Regions from separate parts of the Ensifer sp. SSB1 genome, predicted to be linked through region 1. Evidence: riboswitches for the same ligand, from Rfam matches in the RefSeq annotation. Region 1 holds a riboswitch; the other holds the start of a gene.
What was found. Region 1 has a riboswitch for thiamine pyrophosphate ahead of thiC (phosphomethylpyrimidine synthase ThiC). Riboswitches for the same ligand answer to the same signal wherever they lie in the genome.
Positions count from the first base shown of each region.

Region 2: it holds a riboswitch for thiamine pyrophosphate, as region 1 does, so the genes downstream of both, thiD (bifunctional hydroxymethylpyrimidine kinase/phosphomethylpyrimidine kinase) here and thiC (phosphomethylpyrimidine synthase ThiC) in region 1, are expected to answer to the same signal.

Region 1 covers NZ_JAEPRP010000021.1:33,014-38,756, forward strand. The annotation lists partial or broken gene I8N66_RS07780 (ATP-binding protein) at 1-565, shown strand, start outside; gene I8N66_RS07785 (sigma-54 dependent transcriptional regulator) at 569-1,933, shown strand; TPP riboswitch at 2,031-2,159, shown strand; gene thiC (phosphomethylpyrimidine synthase ThiC) at 2,249-4,072, shown strand; gene I8N66_RS07795 (hypothetical protein) at 4,556-5,098, shown strand; gene I8N66_RS07800 (Zn-dependent hydrolase) at 5,268-5,743, opposite strand, start outside.
Region 2 covers NZ_JAEPRP010000204.1:5,611-11,353, reverse strand. The annotation lists partial or broken gene I8N66_RS32460 (glycosyltransferase family 4 protein) at 1-210, shown strand, start outside; gene thiD (bifunctional hydroxymethylpyrimidine kinase/phosphomethylpyrimidine kinase) at 355-1,164, opposite strand; TPP riboswitch at 1,374-1,476, opposite strand; gene I8N66_RS32450 (helix-turn-helix transcriptional regulator) at 1,653-1,883, opposite strand; gene I8N66_RS32445 (hypothetical protein) at 2,023-2,706, shown strand; gene I8N66_RS32440 (hypothetical protein) at 2,887-3,318, shown strand; gene I8N66_RS32435 (amidohydrolase) at 3,571-4,725, opposite strand; gene traA (Ti-type conjugative transfer relaxase TraA) at 4,929-5,743, opposite strand, start outside.

The sequences.
Region 1 (5,743 bases):
CGACCGGGGCCAGCAGCAAACGGCGGTGGAGAACCTCGCCAGCATAGCCGAACTCACCGAAAGGGTCGGCGCCATCACCGACGAGCTGCGCAGCTTTGCCCGCAAGGGCCGCTTCGTCGCCGAACCGACCCCCATGCGCGAGGTGATCGAGGGCGCGCTGATGCTGCTGCGCAGCCGCTTTGCCGGCCGCATGGATGCGATCGTCATCGACCTGCCGGAAAACGGACTCAGCGTTTACGGCAGCCGCATCCGCCTCGAACAGGTGCTGATCAATTTGCTGCAAAATGCGCTGGAAGCGCTGGGTACGCGCGGCGATGCCGAGATCCGCGTGCACTGCGCGGACGGACCCTCCGGCACCGTTTCGCTTGTTGTTGCCGACAACGGCCCCGGCATTCCCCAGCATATCCGCGAGGATCTGTTCACGCCGTTCAATACTTCCAAAGATGAAGGGCTCGGCCTTGGCCTTGCCATCTCCAAGGAGATCGTCGCCGATTATGGCGGCGAGATCGCCGTCGAAACCAGCGACAAGGGCACCGTCTTCACGGTTCGCCTGAAGAGGGCCTGAGCAATGCAGCCGACCGTCTATCTCGTCGACGACGACAACCACCTGCGCAAGGCGATGACGCAGACGCTGGAGCTCGCCAACCTTACCGTCGCCTCGTTTGCCAGCGCCGCCGAAGCGCTGGAGACGCTCGACGCAAATTTCGACGGCATCGTCGTCAGCGATATCCGCATGCCGGGCATCGACGGCTTGGCGTTCTATCGGCGCATCGCGGCCTTCGACGCGGACCTGCCCGTAATCCTGGTCACCGGCCATGGCGATATTCCGATGGCGGTGCAGGCCCTGCAGGACGGCGTCTACGACTTCATCCCAAAACCCTTTGCCGCCGACCGGCTGGTGCAGAGCGTGCGACGTGCACTCGAAAAGCGAAAGCTCGTCATGGAAAACCGCGCGCTGAAACGGGCCGCGGAGGCAGCCGGAGACAGCCTGCCGCTGATCGGCCAGACGCCAGTCATGGAACGCTTGCGCCAGACGATTCGGCACATCGCCGATACCGATGTGGACGTGCTGGTCGCCGGCGAAACCGGCAGCGGCAAGGAAGTGGTCGCGACCCTGCTCCACAACTGGAGCCGGCGCCGCAACGGCAACTTCGTGGCGCTGAATTGCGGGGCGCTGCCGGAAACGGTGATCGAAAGCGAACTCTTCGGCCACGAACAGGGCGCCTTTACCGGCGCCTTGAAGAAGCGCATCGGCCGGATAGAGCATGCGAACGGCGGTACGTTGTTTCTCGACGAGATCGAGGCGATGCCGCCGGCAACGCAGGTGAAGATGCTGCGTGTTTTGGAAGCGCGCGAGATCACGCCACTCGGCACCAACCAGGTGCGACGGGTCGATATCCGCGTCATCGCTGCTGCCAAGATCGATCTCGGCAATCCGGTTGAGCGCGGCGATTTCCGAGAAGATCTCTACTTCAGATTGAATGTCGTGACGCTATCGATCCCGCCTCTGCGCGAACGCCGCGACGATATCCCGCTGCTGTTCTCGCACTTCCTGACCCGGGCAGCCGAGCGCTTCAGGCGCGACGTACCCATGATCTCGCCGGCTGCGCAACAGCACCTGATGACCCATGCCTGGCCCGGCAATGTGCGCGAACTCTCGCACTTTGCCGAACGGGTGGCGCTTGGTGTCGAAGGCCCACTCGGACAAGCGATTGCGCCTGCCAAACAGCCGGGATTTGCGCTACCCGAACGGCTCGAACGCTATGAGGCGGAAATCCTGAAGGAGGCGCTGCGCACCCAGCGTGGCGACGTCAAGGCGACGATCGAAGCGCTCGGAATTCCGCGCAAGACCTTCTACGACAAGCTCCAGCGCCATGGTATCAACCGCGCCGACTACGCTGAGCGGTCGGCACCGGATAAGGCCGACCGCTAGCGCCAAACTCACTTCCGCAAACACACGTATTAGGTGCATCTTCATCGACAGGCGAATTCGCGCTTGACGTCCCGGGCCGATCAATGGCTATGATCTAGGCATTCACCAGGGGGGTCCCGCAAGGGGCTGAGATTCTGCTGGATGGTCGGCTTGCCGGCTATAGCGCAGTGACCCGTTGAACCTGATCCAGTTCATACTGGCGTAGGGACGGTGCAGATATCGAAGCCAGGATTCCGTGCGTCCAGCATCTGGCGGAGCGTCTTTCATCTTTCCGGCATCAGAACTGGGTCTCCAATCGCAACTTGGAGCCTCGTCATGAATATTGCCACCAAACCTACTCCCCTCTCGGTCACGCAAGGCCCGCTTCCCGCCTCCCGCAAGATCCACAAGCCGGGCATCCTTCACCCGGATATCCGCGTACCGATGCGCGAGATCGCGCTGCACCCGACCTCGGGCGAGCCGCCGGTCACGGTCTATGATTCCTCCGGCGACTACACAGCCGACGACGCCGAGATCCGCATCGAGGACGGTCTGCCGCGGCTCCGCCGCAACTGGATCGTCGACCGCGGCGATGTGGAAACCTATGAGGGACGCACCGTCCGCCCGGAGGACAACGGCTTTGTGAGCGGAGACCGGCTGACGCCGACCTTCCCGTTCCAGCACGCACCGCTGAAGGCAACGGCTGGCCGCGCAGTGACCCAGCTTGCCTATGCCCGCGCCGGCATCATCACGCCCGAAATGGAGTTCGTCGCCATCCGCGAAAATCTCGGCCGCGAGGCGGCGCGGGCGAAGGTCCGCGACGGCGAGAGCTTCGGCGCCCACATCCCCGACCATGTAACGCCGGAATTCGTTCGCCAGGAAATTGCCAGCGGCCGGGCGATCCTGCCCGCCAACATCAACCACCCGGAATCCGAACCGATGATCATCGGACGGAACTTCCTGGTGAAAATCAATGCCAATATCGGCAACTCCGCCGTCACCTCGTCTATGGCCGAAGAGGTCGAGAAGATGGTCTGGGCGACCCGCTGGGGCGCCGACACGGTCATGGACCTCTCGACCGGCCGCAACATCCACAACATCCGCGAATGGATCATCCGGAATTCACCGGTTCCGATCGGCACCGTGCCACTTTACCAGGCTCTGGAAAAGGTCAACGGCATTGCCGAGAACCTCACCTGGGAAGTCTATCGCGACACATTGATCGAGCAGGCCGAACAGGGCGTCGACTACTTCACCATCCATGCCGGCGTCCGCCTGCATTACATCCCGCTCACCGTCGATCGCGTCACCGGCATCGTTTCGCGCGGCGGCTCGATCATGGCCAAGTGGTGTCTGCACCACCACCGCGAAAGCTTCCTCTACGAGCATTTCGAGGAGATCTGCGACATCTGCCGCGCCTATGACGTCTCCTTCTCGCTCGGCGACGGCCTGCGCCCGGGCTCGATCGCCGACGCCAACGACGCCGCGCAATTCGCCGAACTCGAAACGCTGGGCGAACTTACAAAGATCGCCTGGGCCAAGGATTGTCAGGTGATGATCGAAGGCCCCGGTCACGTCCCGATGCACAAGATCAAGGAGAACATGGACAAGCAGCTCACCGTTTGCGGCGAAGCGCCGTTCTACACGCTCGGACCGCTGACGACGGACATCGCACCGGGCTACGACCACATCACCTCGGGCATCGGCGCGGCCATGATTGGCTGGTTCGGCACCGCCATGCTCTGCTACGTCACGCCGAAGGAGCATCTCGGCCTGCCCGACCGAAATGACGTCAAGGTGGGTGTCATTACCTACAAGATCGCCGCCCACGCCGCCGACCTCGCCAAGGGCCATCCGGCCGCTCAGGTGCGCGACGACGCGCTCTCGCGCGCCCGCTTCGAGTTCCGCTGGGAGGACCAGTTCAACCTCTCTCTCGACCCGGAGACGGCCCGCAACTTCCACGACGAGACCCTGCCGAAGGAGGCGCACAAGGTCGCGCATTTCTGCTCGATGTGCGGCCCGAAATTCTGCTCCATGCGGATCTCGCACGACATCCGGGCCGAGGCGCAGAAGGAAGGGCTGGAGGCAATGGCGGCGAAATACCGCGAAGGCGGCGACCTCTACATGCCGGTGGAAGGGGCGGCTGGCGCGGCCGAGTAGACGCAAAGACACGCTGAAGGGGCCAGTCACGGCCCCTTCAGTTCGCGCAGGACTTCCGTCCAGCGCCCCAGAGGCGGAAGCGGTGATCGCCAACGGACTCCTTCGCCGTCATGCTCGGGAGGGGCGAGCGTGCACCTTCCGCTCGATCCCATCGAGAAGCACGCTGGCATCGGCAAAGGTCATGCGGCTCCATATGTTCGCGCAGATTGTGGCCGACGCCTTCACGGCGGGCTAGGAAGATCGCCGCTGTGGGGCTGGCGACCATCTGCGCGTTGTGGTCGCCGCCATGGGCCCCGCACCCTGCGCACCACTTCACCCGTCACCCGTCACCCGAATAACTTGTCCCCGCGTCGATTGAGCGGTATGCAAAGTTCACGCGAAAGTCGCTGTCGGCGAAATTCATTCGCAATGAATTGCCGTCTCTGCCGCGCAGAAGGTCTTGCAAAACGGCGCAAGTACGCCGTTCGCACAAGGAGTAAAGACTTGAGGTCACGCCTGCTGAGACTGACGGCTCTGACGATGGGAGCCCTTGCACTCGCCGGTGGCCTCCCGCGCGACGGGCGTTTTGCCGCGGGCTTTTCCTGGATTTCCGCCGCCCATGCGGACGACGCCGATGTCGACGGCGGGAATGGCGAAGGTGCTCCGGGCGGCAGCGACCAAGGCGGCGAAAACATCGGGAGCGGCGGCACCGAGGGTGGCGGCGATGGGGGTGGCGGCGATTGGGGCTCCGGCGATGGTAGCGGCGCGGGCGAAGGACCCGGCGGGACCGGTGCAGGCGGCGGCGGTGGCGCCATCGACGGGGTTGGCGTCTTTGACGGAGATAGCGAGCGCCACTCATCCTCTTCGCGCGACGGGCGGGATTATGGACCAACCGGCAGCGCATGGCACGGCGGCAGCAGTTTCCTCAACCTTTTCCGCCGGACGCCCGAAGGGCCTATCGAGGGGAACCGGCCAGAGTCTTCCCCCGGGCAGAAGAGCGATACGGGATCCAGCAAAAGCGCAGGTCACACGAAAAGAGAGCCTTGAAGAGACGTCTGCTTCGTCACGACGAAGGGTGACGTGACGTGCGCAGTTTATCGCGGACGCAGAAACGCCTGTGTCTGGATGCCCGGGCCAAGCCCGAGCATGACGGCGCAGAGGGAGGCGCGATATCGATCCCGTTCAATCAACGAACGCGCAGAGTCCCTATCCCCCTCTAGCGACCACTCACCATCCACTCGACCACATCGAGGAGCACGTTGGCGCCGGCGACGAGCTCATCCGGCTCCGTGTGTTCACGCGGATTGTGGCTGATGCCATCGCGGCTCGGAACGAAGATCATCGCCGTCGGCGCAATGCGGGCGATCATCTGGGCGTCGTGGCCGGCGCCCGAGGTCATGCGCCGGCTATTGAGGCCTCGCGCGCTGGCCGAAGCCTCGATCGTCGCGACGATGCCCTGATCGAAAGCCACCGGCTGGAAGCGTGCAAGCCGCTCGACCGAGATCTGGACACCCTCTTCCGCGCCGATACGCGCGAGAAAGTCCGACAGCGCCGCTTCGAGCACCAGCAGTCGTTCCTCGTCCGGATCGCGCAGATCGACCGTGAAGACGGCACGCGACGGGATGACGTTGATCGCGTCGGGCTCGAAACGCATGGTGCCGATGGTCGCCACGCTCGGCGCGTTCGAGCGGG
Region 2 (5,743 bases), on a different contig from region 1:
CTGGACGGCTACCATTTCCGGGCCGGCAGCGCACAAGACCTTGCCGATCGGCTTATAGACGTGCTGAGTACGCCGCGATCCTGGGACAACCTCCGGGCAACCCTCAGGCGCCCGATGAGCCATGTCGACTGTGGCCGCGAGCATGTCGCGCTCTACCGAAAACTGCTCAAGGCAGAGCAGCCGGCTCACGCCAGCGCCGCGGTAGCCTGAACCAAAACGCGCGTCCTCCGTTACTCATCTTGTGTTTGCAGGCGACGAGCTTCCGGCTTCCGATCCGGGAATTCTGTTGCCCTTTAAACAATGCAATAGCCTAGTTTCCTAAAGCTAAGCATGAACAAGGCTCCGGGAATGGAATTAATCGCCGCTGGACCCCCACCACCGATGAAAGTGATGGACCGGCCCCCGCCCCTGCCCGATTTTCAAAGCGGCGCCGGCAACAAGCGCCTCATGCAGATAGGTCTTGGCGGCCACCACCGCGTCTTCAAGCGTCTGCTGGCGAGCAAGACCAGCGGCAATTGCGGCTGACAGCGTGCAGCCGGTGCCATGATCGTTCCTCGTCTCGACCCGCGGACGCACCAAGCGCAACGGTGTATCCCCACTAAAGAGGATATCCACCGCCTCGTCGCCCTTCGCATGTCCGCCTTTCATCAGCACTGCACGCGCACCATACTTCAGAAGCATCTCCGCCTGACGCGCCATTTCCGCCTCGTTCTCCGCAATCGCGCGTCCTGTCAACAACGCCGCTTCGGGCAAGTTCGGCGTCACGATGAGGCCAAGCGGCAGCAACTCCTCCTTGAGCGTCGCGATCGCATCCGCGCGCAACAAGACGTCACCGGAAGTGGCAATCATCACCGGATCGATGACTGCCATCTGTTGATAGCGCTTCAGGCCGGATGCGATCGCGGCAATGGTCTCCTGGCGGGACACCATCCCGATTTTCACTGCACCAACGGCGAGATCTGAAAACACGGCGTCCAACTGCGCAGCAACGACGGCCGGAGAGATATCCTCGACAGCCGTGACACCCCGGGTGTTCTGCGCCGTGACAGCGGTAATCACGCTGGCTCCATAGACGCCAAGCGCCGAAAACGTCTTAAGATCCGCCTGGACGCCGGCGCCACCACCTGAATCCGAGCCTGCGATGGTAACGGCGATAGCGGTCATGGCTGGTTCCACCTGGGAGCAGAGGTACCCTCAAGATGCCGGGTGCTTCCAAGTATCAGCGAGGAAACCGAATGATCAAGACCAGGCATCGGTTGGCTCGTCTCTCGGAATCCTACCTCGCAATATTCCACACTCTGTGCAGGCACCAACGATCTCCCAAAAACAAATGACGGAGATCCAAATGAACGGCGGAGACGCGGCTGATGTGCCAGATAGGCCCTTGCCGTTCCTCCGCCGGTATGATCCGGATCAGGTTCAAGGGTCTGGCTCGCCGCCGTCTCAGCACCGTCAGGTGCGCCCCTCGGCAACGGAGGAAGCTAGGGGAGCGCGGGAGGTGATGTCAACTATTGGCGATCAACATTGCATCACCGTGTTCCCCACCACGTCCGCAGCTGCCACAAGTATGGTCAGCGGCGCTGCCGCAAAGTCGCTCCAATGCGACACTAAGACGGTTCAGCGTGAATCTCGATCGCGTCGTTGCCTTTGATTTAGGCTCTTGGTTTGGAAAAGCGGACACCGGCGCCGCCACCGTTTTCTGGGATGAACTCTATACCAGCTTTCTCAAAAGCCGATCGGACGACGTCGATGGTCGCCTCTCGAAGCCGCTCGCCGCGCTCTAGTCTAGCGATTGTATCGGGCGACACGCCGGCATTTTTCGCTAGATCCCGTGTGCCCCAACCCAGCGCTGCGCGCGCCATCTTACATTGAATCGGCATCATTTCGTAACACCGATACGATTTTCTATTGAAGTGCACTGCATTACTCGTTATCGTATCCCTGTTACGAGTTCCACGCCGTTTCTGGTATGAGGTACCACAAGCGGCCTAGACCCAAATCTAGCTTTAGAGAGCTTGGATCATGGCTGATTCTGAGAATAGCAGAACTATGCCTGCAATTATGCGTGGAAAAGAAAATCCGCAGGGCGGCGCTGCAGAAAATATGCCCCGTCTGATCGACCGCAGAAACCTGCTTCCTGTTGCTTCACGCGTGTTAAACGCGCAGGTCGCGGAAGTCGGCGGTCAGCGACGAGCGAGCGGGCCCACGCCTGTAAGGGAAATGTGGCCCCGGTGGTACGCTTGCCATCAACAGCGGGTGCGAGCGACGCGCCTTAGGCAAAAGGTCGAAGCGGAAATGCTGGAAATCGCGGGTGGCTTTCCGGTGGTCGAGCTGAAGCTTGCTGGAAACGATCCGCCCATCGTCGTCCAGTCCTTGCCCGGCATTAATCGACTGGCTAATCAACTGGACGCGGAGCGGCTGTCCGAGGCACGAGCCGAACTTCGTCGACGCAGGAAGCAATGGAAAGACGCCGACCAGCGATTGGGATACAGTGCGGCGGTCGCTCTGGAACAGGAGCTCGCGGAGCAAGCAGGGATATCCGGACGGGTTATGTGGATCACACGCCCCTCTTCGCTGACAGAAGTTACCGCAAAGCTTCATTGCTTAATCGTTATGCACGATCCCGACCTGAAGCTCGAAGATCCGCCCTGGCCAGAACTTCGGACGATGCTGAAGGATCTTGTTCGACTTGGAGAACGCACCTGAAGCGGCTGGAAGACGTTATGGAGTTGTTACGGCGGCAGATGAAACACACTCGAGGGCACGTTCCTCAACACGGTCGCCAACCACCAAATCAACCGCTTCCGTCAGAATGATGAAAGCTGCTGGCGATCAACAACGAAGCTGTCAGACGGAATTTTCACTCAATCTTGGAGAGCAACCTGAATGGGCCTTGCGTATCCTGGCGAAACAGCAAATGTCCGGGACATAATGAACTTGGCGGCGCAGTACAAAGACGCTGCCGTGGAGCTTGGTCAGGGGCTATCTAAACTCCACCGCATCCCACAACGTCTTCTCGCTCTGCATTCGATCGAACTCTATCTAAACGCTCTTCTGCTTTCCAAAGGCCTCGACCATAAGGCGATTCGCGATTTTGAGCACGATCTTGGCGAGCGGACAAGAATAGCAGTAGAAGCGGGGCTCGTTCTGCGCAAACGGACGGCGGCGCACTTGGCAACTCTTTCCGCAAGCAGAGAGTATCTCATAATCAGGTATGGCCCAGAGCTATCGGCAACCCTCTCGCAGATTAACCGAGTTATGGCGACTCTTGATGAACTCTCGCAGAAGGTGCGAAGAATGTTGAGGGCTAAGTCTTGAGCGACCAGTTCGTTGTCTATTGCCCTTGACTGATAAACTGATACGAGCCAGTTACGTTCAGGTCGCGTCAATGATCATCGATGCGGAACTGTAAGGATTTAGAAGTGGACGGACTCGCCTTGATAGAACCTTCAGCTTCGACCTATAACCGCGCATCTCAATCTGGTTCTGACTACCGAATATTTTGACGCGATTACTTGGCAACGCTCGGGTCATTAGCGGCCTCGCACAATAGCTTCGAAAATAACATTTCTACCCCAGTTCGTTGCGGATCGCCCGCATGAACACCTTGGCACCGATGCCGATCAGATCGTCGGGAAAGTCATAATCGGGATTGTGCAAGCGCGCATGGTTTTCGCCGGCGCCGAGGAAGAACATCGCCGCTGGCGCCACCCGCCCGAAAAGGCCGAAATCCTCCGACCCCTTCATCGGCAGCACGCCCGCGCCCTTGTCATGGCTGACGCCCTCCTCGTCCATGGCCCGCTCGAGCGCGGTGACAGCAGCTTCCGCATTGCTGCACTGGTGGAACACGTCCTCGTAGCCGATCGCAACCTTCAGCCCCGCAGCACCGGCCTCCTTGGCGATCAGCGCCTCGGCGCGGGCCACGAGACCGGCCATGCGTTCGTCGGTCAGTGTCCTAAGCGTCGCCCAGATCTCGGCATGGCCGGGGCTGATGCCGAAGGCCGCCTCGCCGAGCCGCGCATGCGTCACCGTGACAAGCGTATAGGTCTCGTCGAGCGGCCCGTTGTTACCGAGCGCCGTCAGGCCGGCAAGCAGCGAAGCAACAGCAAAGGTCGGCGCAATCCCGTCCTCCGGCGTCGAGGCATGCGCCGTCTTGCCGGACAGCGAAATCCGCATGCCGCGCGAGGCGCAGTTGACCGGTCCGCCGCGCAGCGCCGCATGGCCGAAGCTTAATCCCGGAAAATTGTGCAGCGAAAAGACGAGATCCGGCTTGATCGTCGAAAATTTTGGATCGGCGAGCACGGCCGCCGCCCCCGCGCCGTTTTCCTCGGCCGGCTGGAACATCAGGATCGCCCGGCCCCTCACCGGGCGTTCGCGCCCGAGCCCCTTGGCCAGCGCCATCAGGATCGTCATGTGCCCGTCATGGCCGCAAAGATGCCCCTTGCCGTTGATTTGAGAGCGATGCGCGATCTCGGAAATCTCCTCGATCGGCAGCCCGTCGAGCTCGGCCCGCACCATGACGGTCGGGCCCGGCTCGCGGCCTTCATAGATTGCCGCCACCCCATGCCCGCCAAGGCCTGATATCACCGCATCCGGCCTCGTCTCGGCCAACGCCGTCACGATCGTTTCCGCCGTCTCCCGCTCCTCGCCCGAAACCTCCGGCCGCCGGTGCAGGTCGCGCCGAAAGGCAGTGAGTGCCTCGAGTTCACGGTCGACAAGAAACATAGCGGCACTCCATCTCAAAACTCCACGATCTCGTCCGAGCACTCTAGTGATTTATGGCGTTGGACAATGGGCCACCCTTCAGTCGAATGTCCAAAGCACCACCGCGGTAAGGCTACTCCCTACGGTCCAAGTTATCGTCCGATAAGCGACGCAACACAGGGTCGACGCACGCCGTGACCGTGTTCTCAATCGCGAAAGCTCTTTCACTTGAGAGACAACCCTTGCCTCCTGGTTTGCCGCAAAGACTCTGCCTGCTTGAGTGCAAGGGCCGTTCGCTCGTGGGCGGCGACTTGTTGTATCGTTCGCAAGGCACTCCAAGCCGTCCGCAAATCTGCCTTTTGAGCTTCAGTCATCCGGGATGCTACCTGGTTGAAGAGCTCTCCTTTGGCGTCTTTCGCCGCGATACCGAGAAAGGCGCGCTCACCAAACCGCTCGCTCACGGCCTTGGAGAACCGCTCAAGCTCGGCGCGCACGTTACTATCGCTATGCACGCCCTGGAGGGCGGTTTGCCCGTCACTGCGGCCAATCGCGTCTCGTGCTTGCATGAGCGCCTGCATCGCGCGTGACGACAGTGCCGGAATTTCGATGGCCAACTTCGTTCGCAGGGTCCGCTCTTCCGCTTGGTGTTTCCGTTCCGCCTGATGACGCAGCCTGAGATAGCATTCGAGGTCCCGTGAAAGTGCGCCCGCGTTAGCCAGAGCGCGTTCGCGGTCCTTTTTGTCCGACCGCCAAGCCAGCATTCCGCCTAATCCTCTAAGCGCACCGAATGTCTGGGGACTGACAGCAATCTTGGCGAGAGTAGAACTGGCAGCGCCTGCGTTCTTGAGCATAGCTTCGAAATCAATTGCGCGGAATGCCCTTTGCGGATCAGCGTACACTAGCTGAAAGCGAGAGCCCACTTCCTCCCATTGCTTCTTTAGAGTTGGGTCGATTGCAAGCCTCTCCTCAATTGCTTCTGCAAAAGTTTTAGGGAAACTCTTGATACCCGCAAGCATCGGAGTTTTGTCTTCGCCAGTAC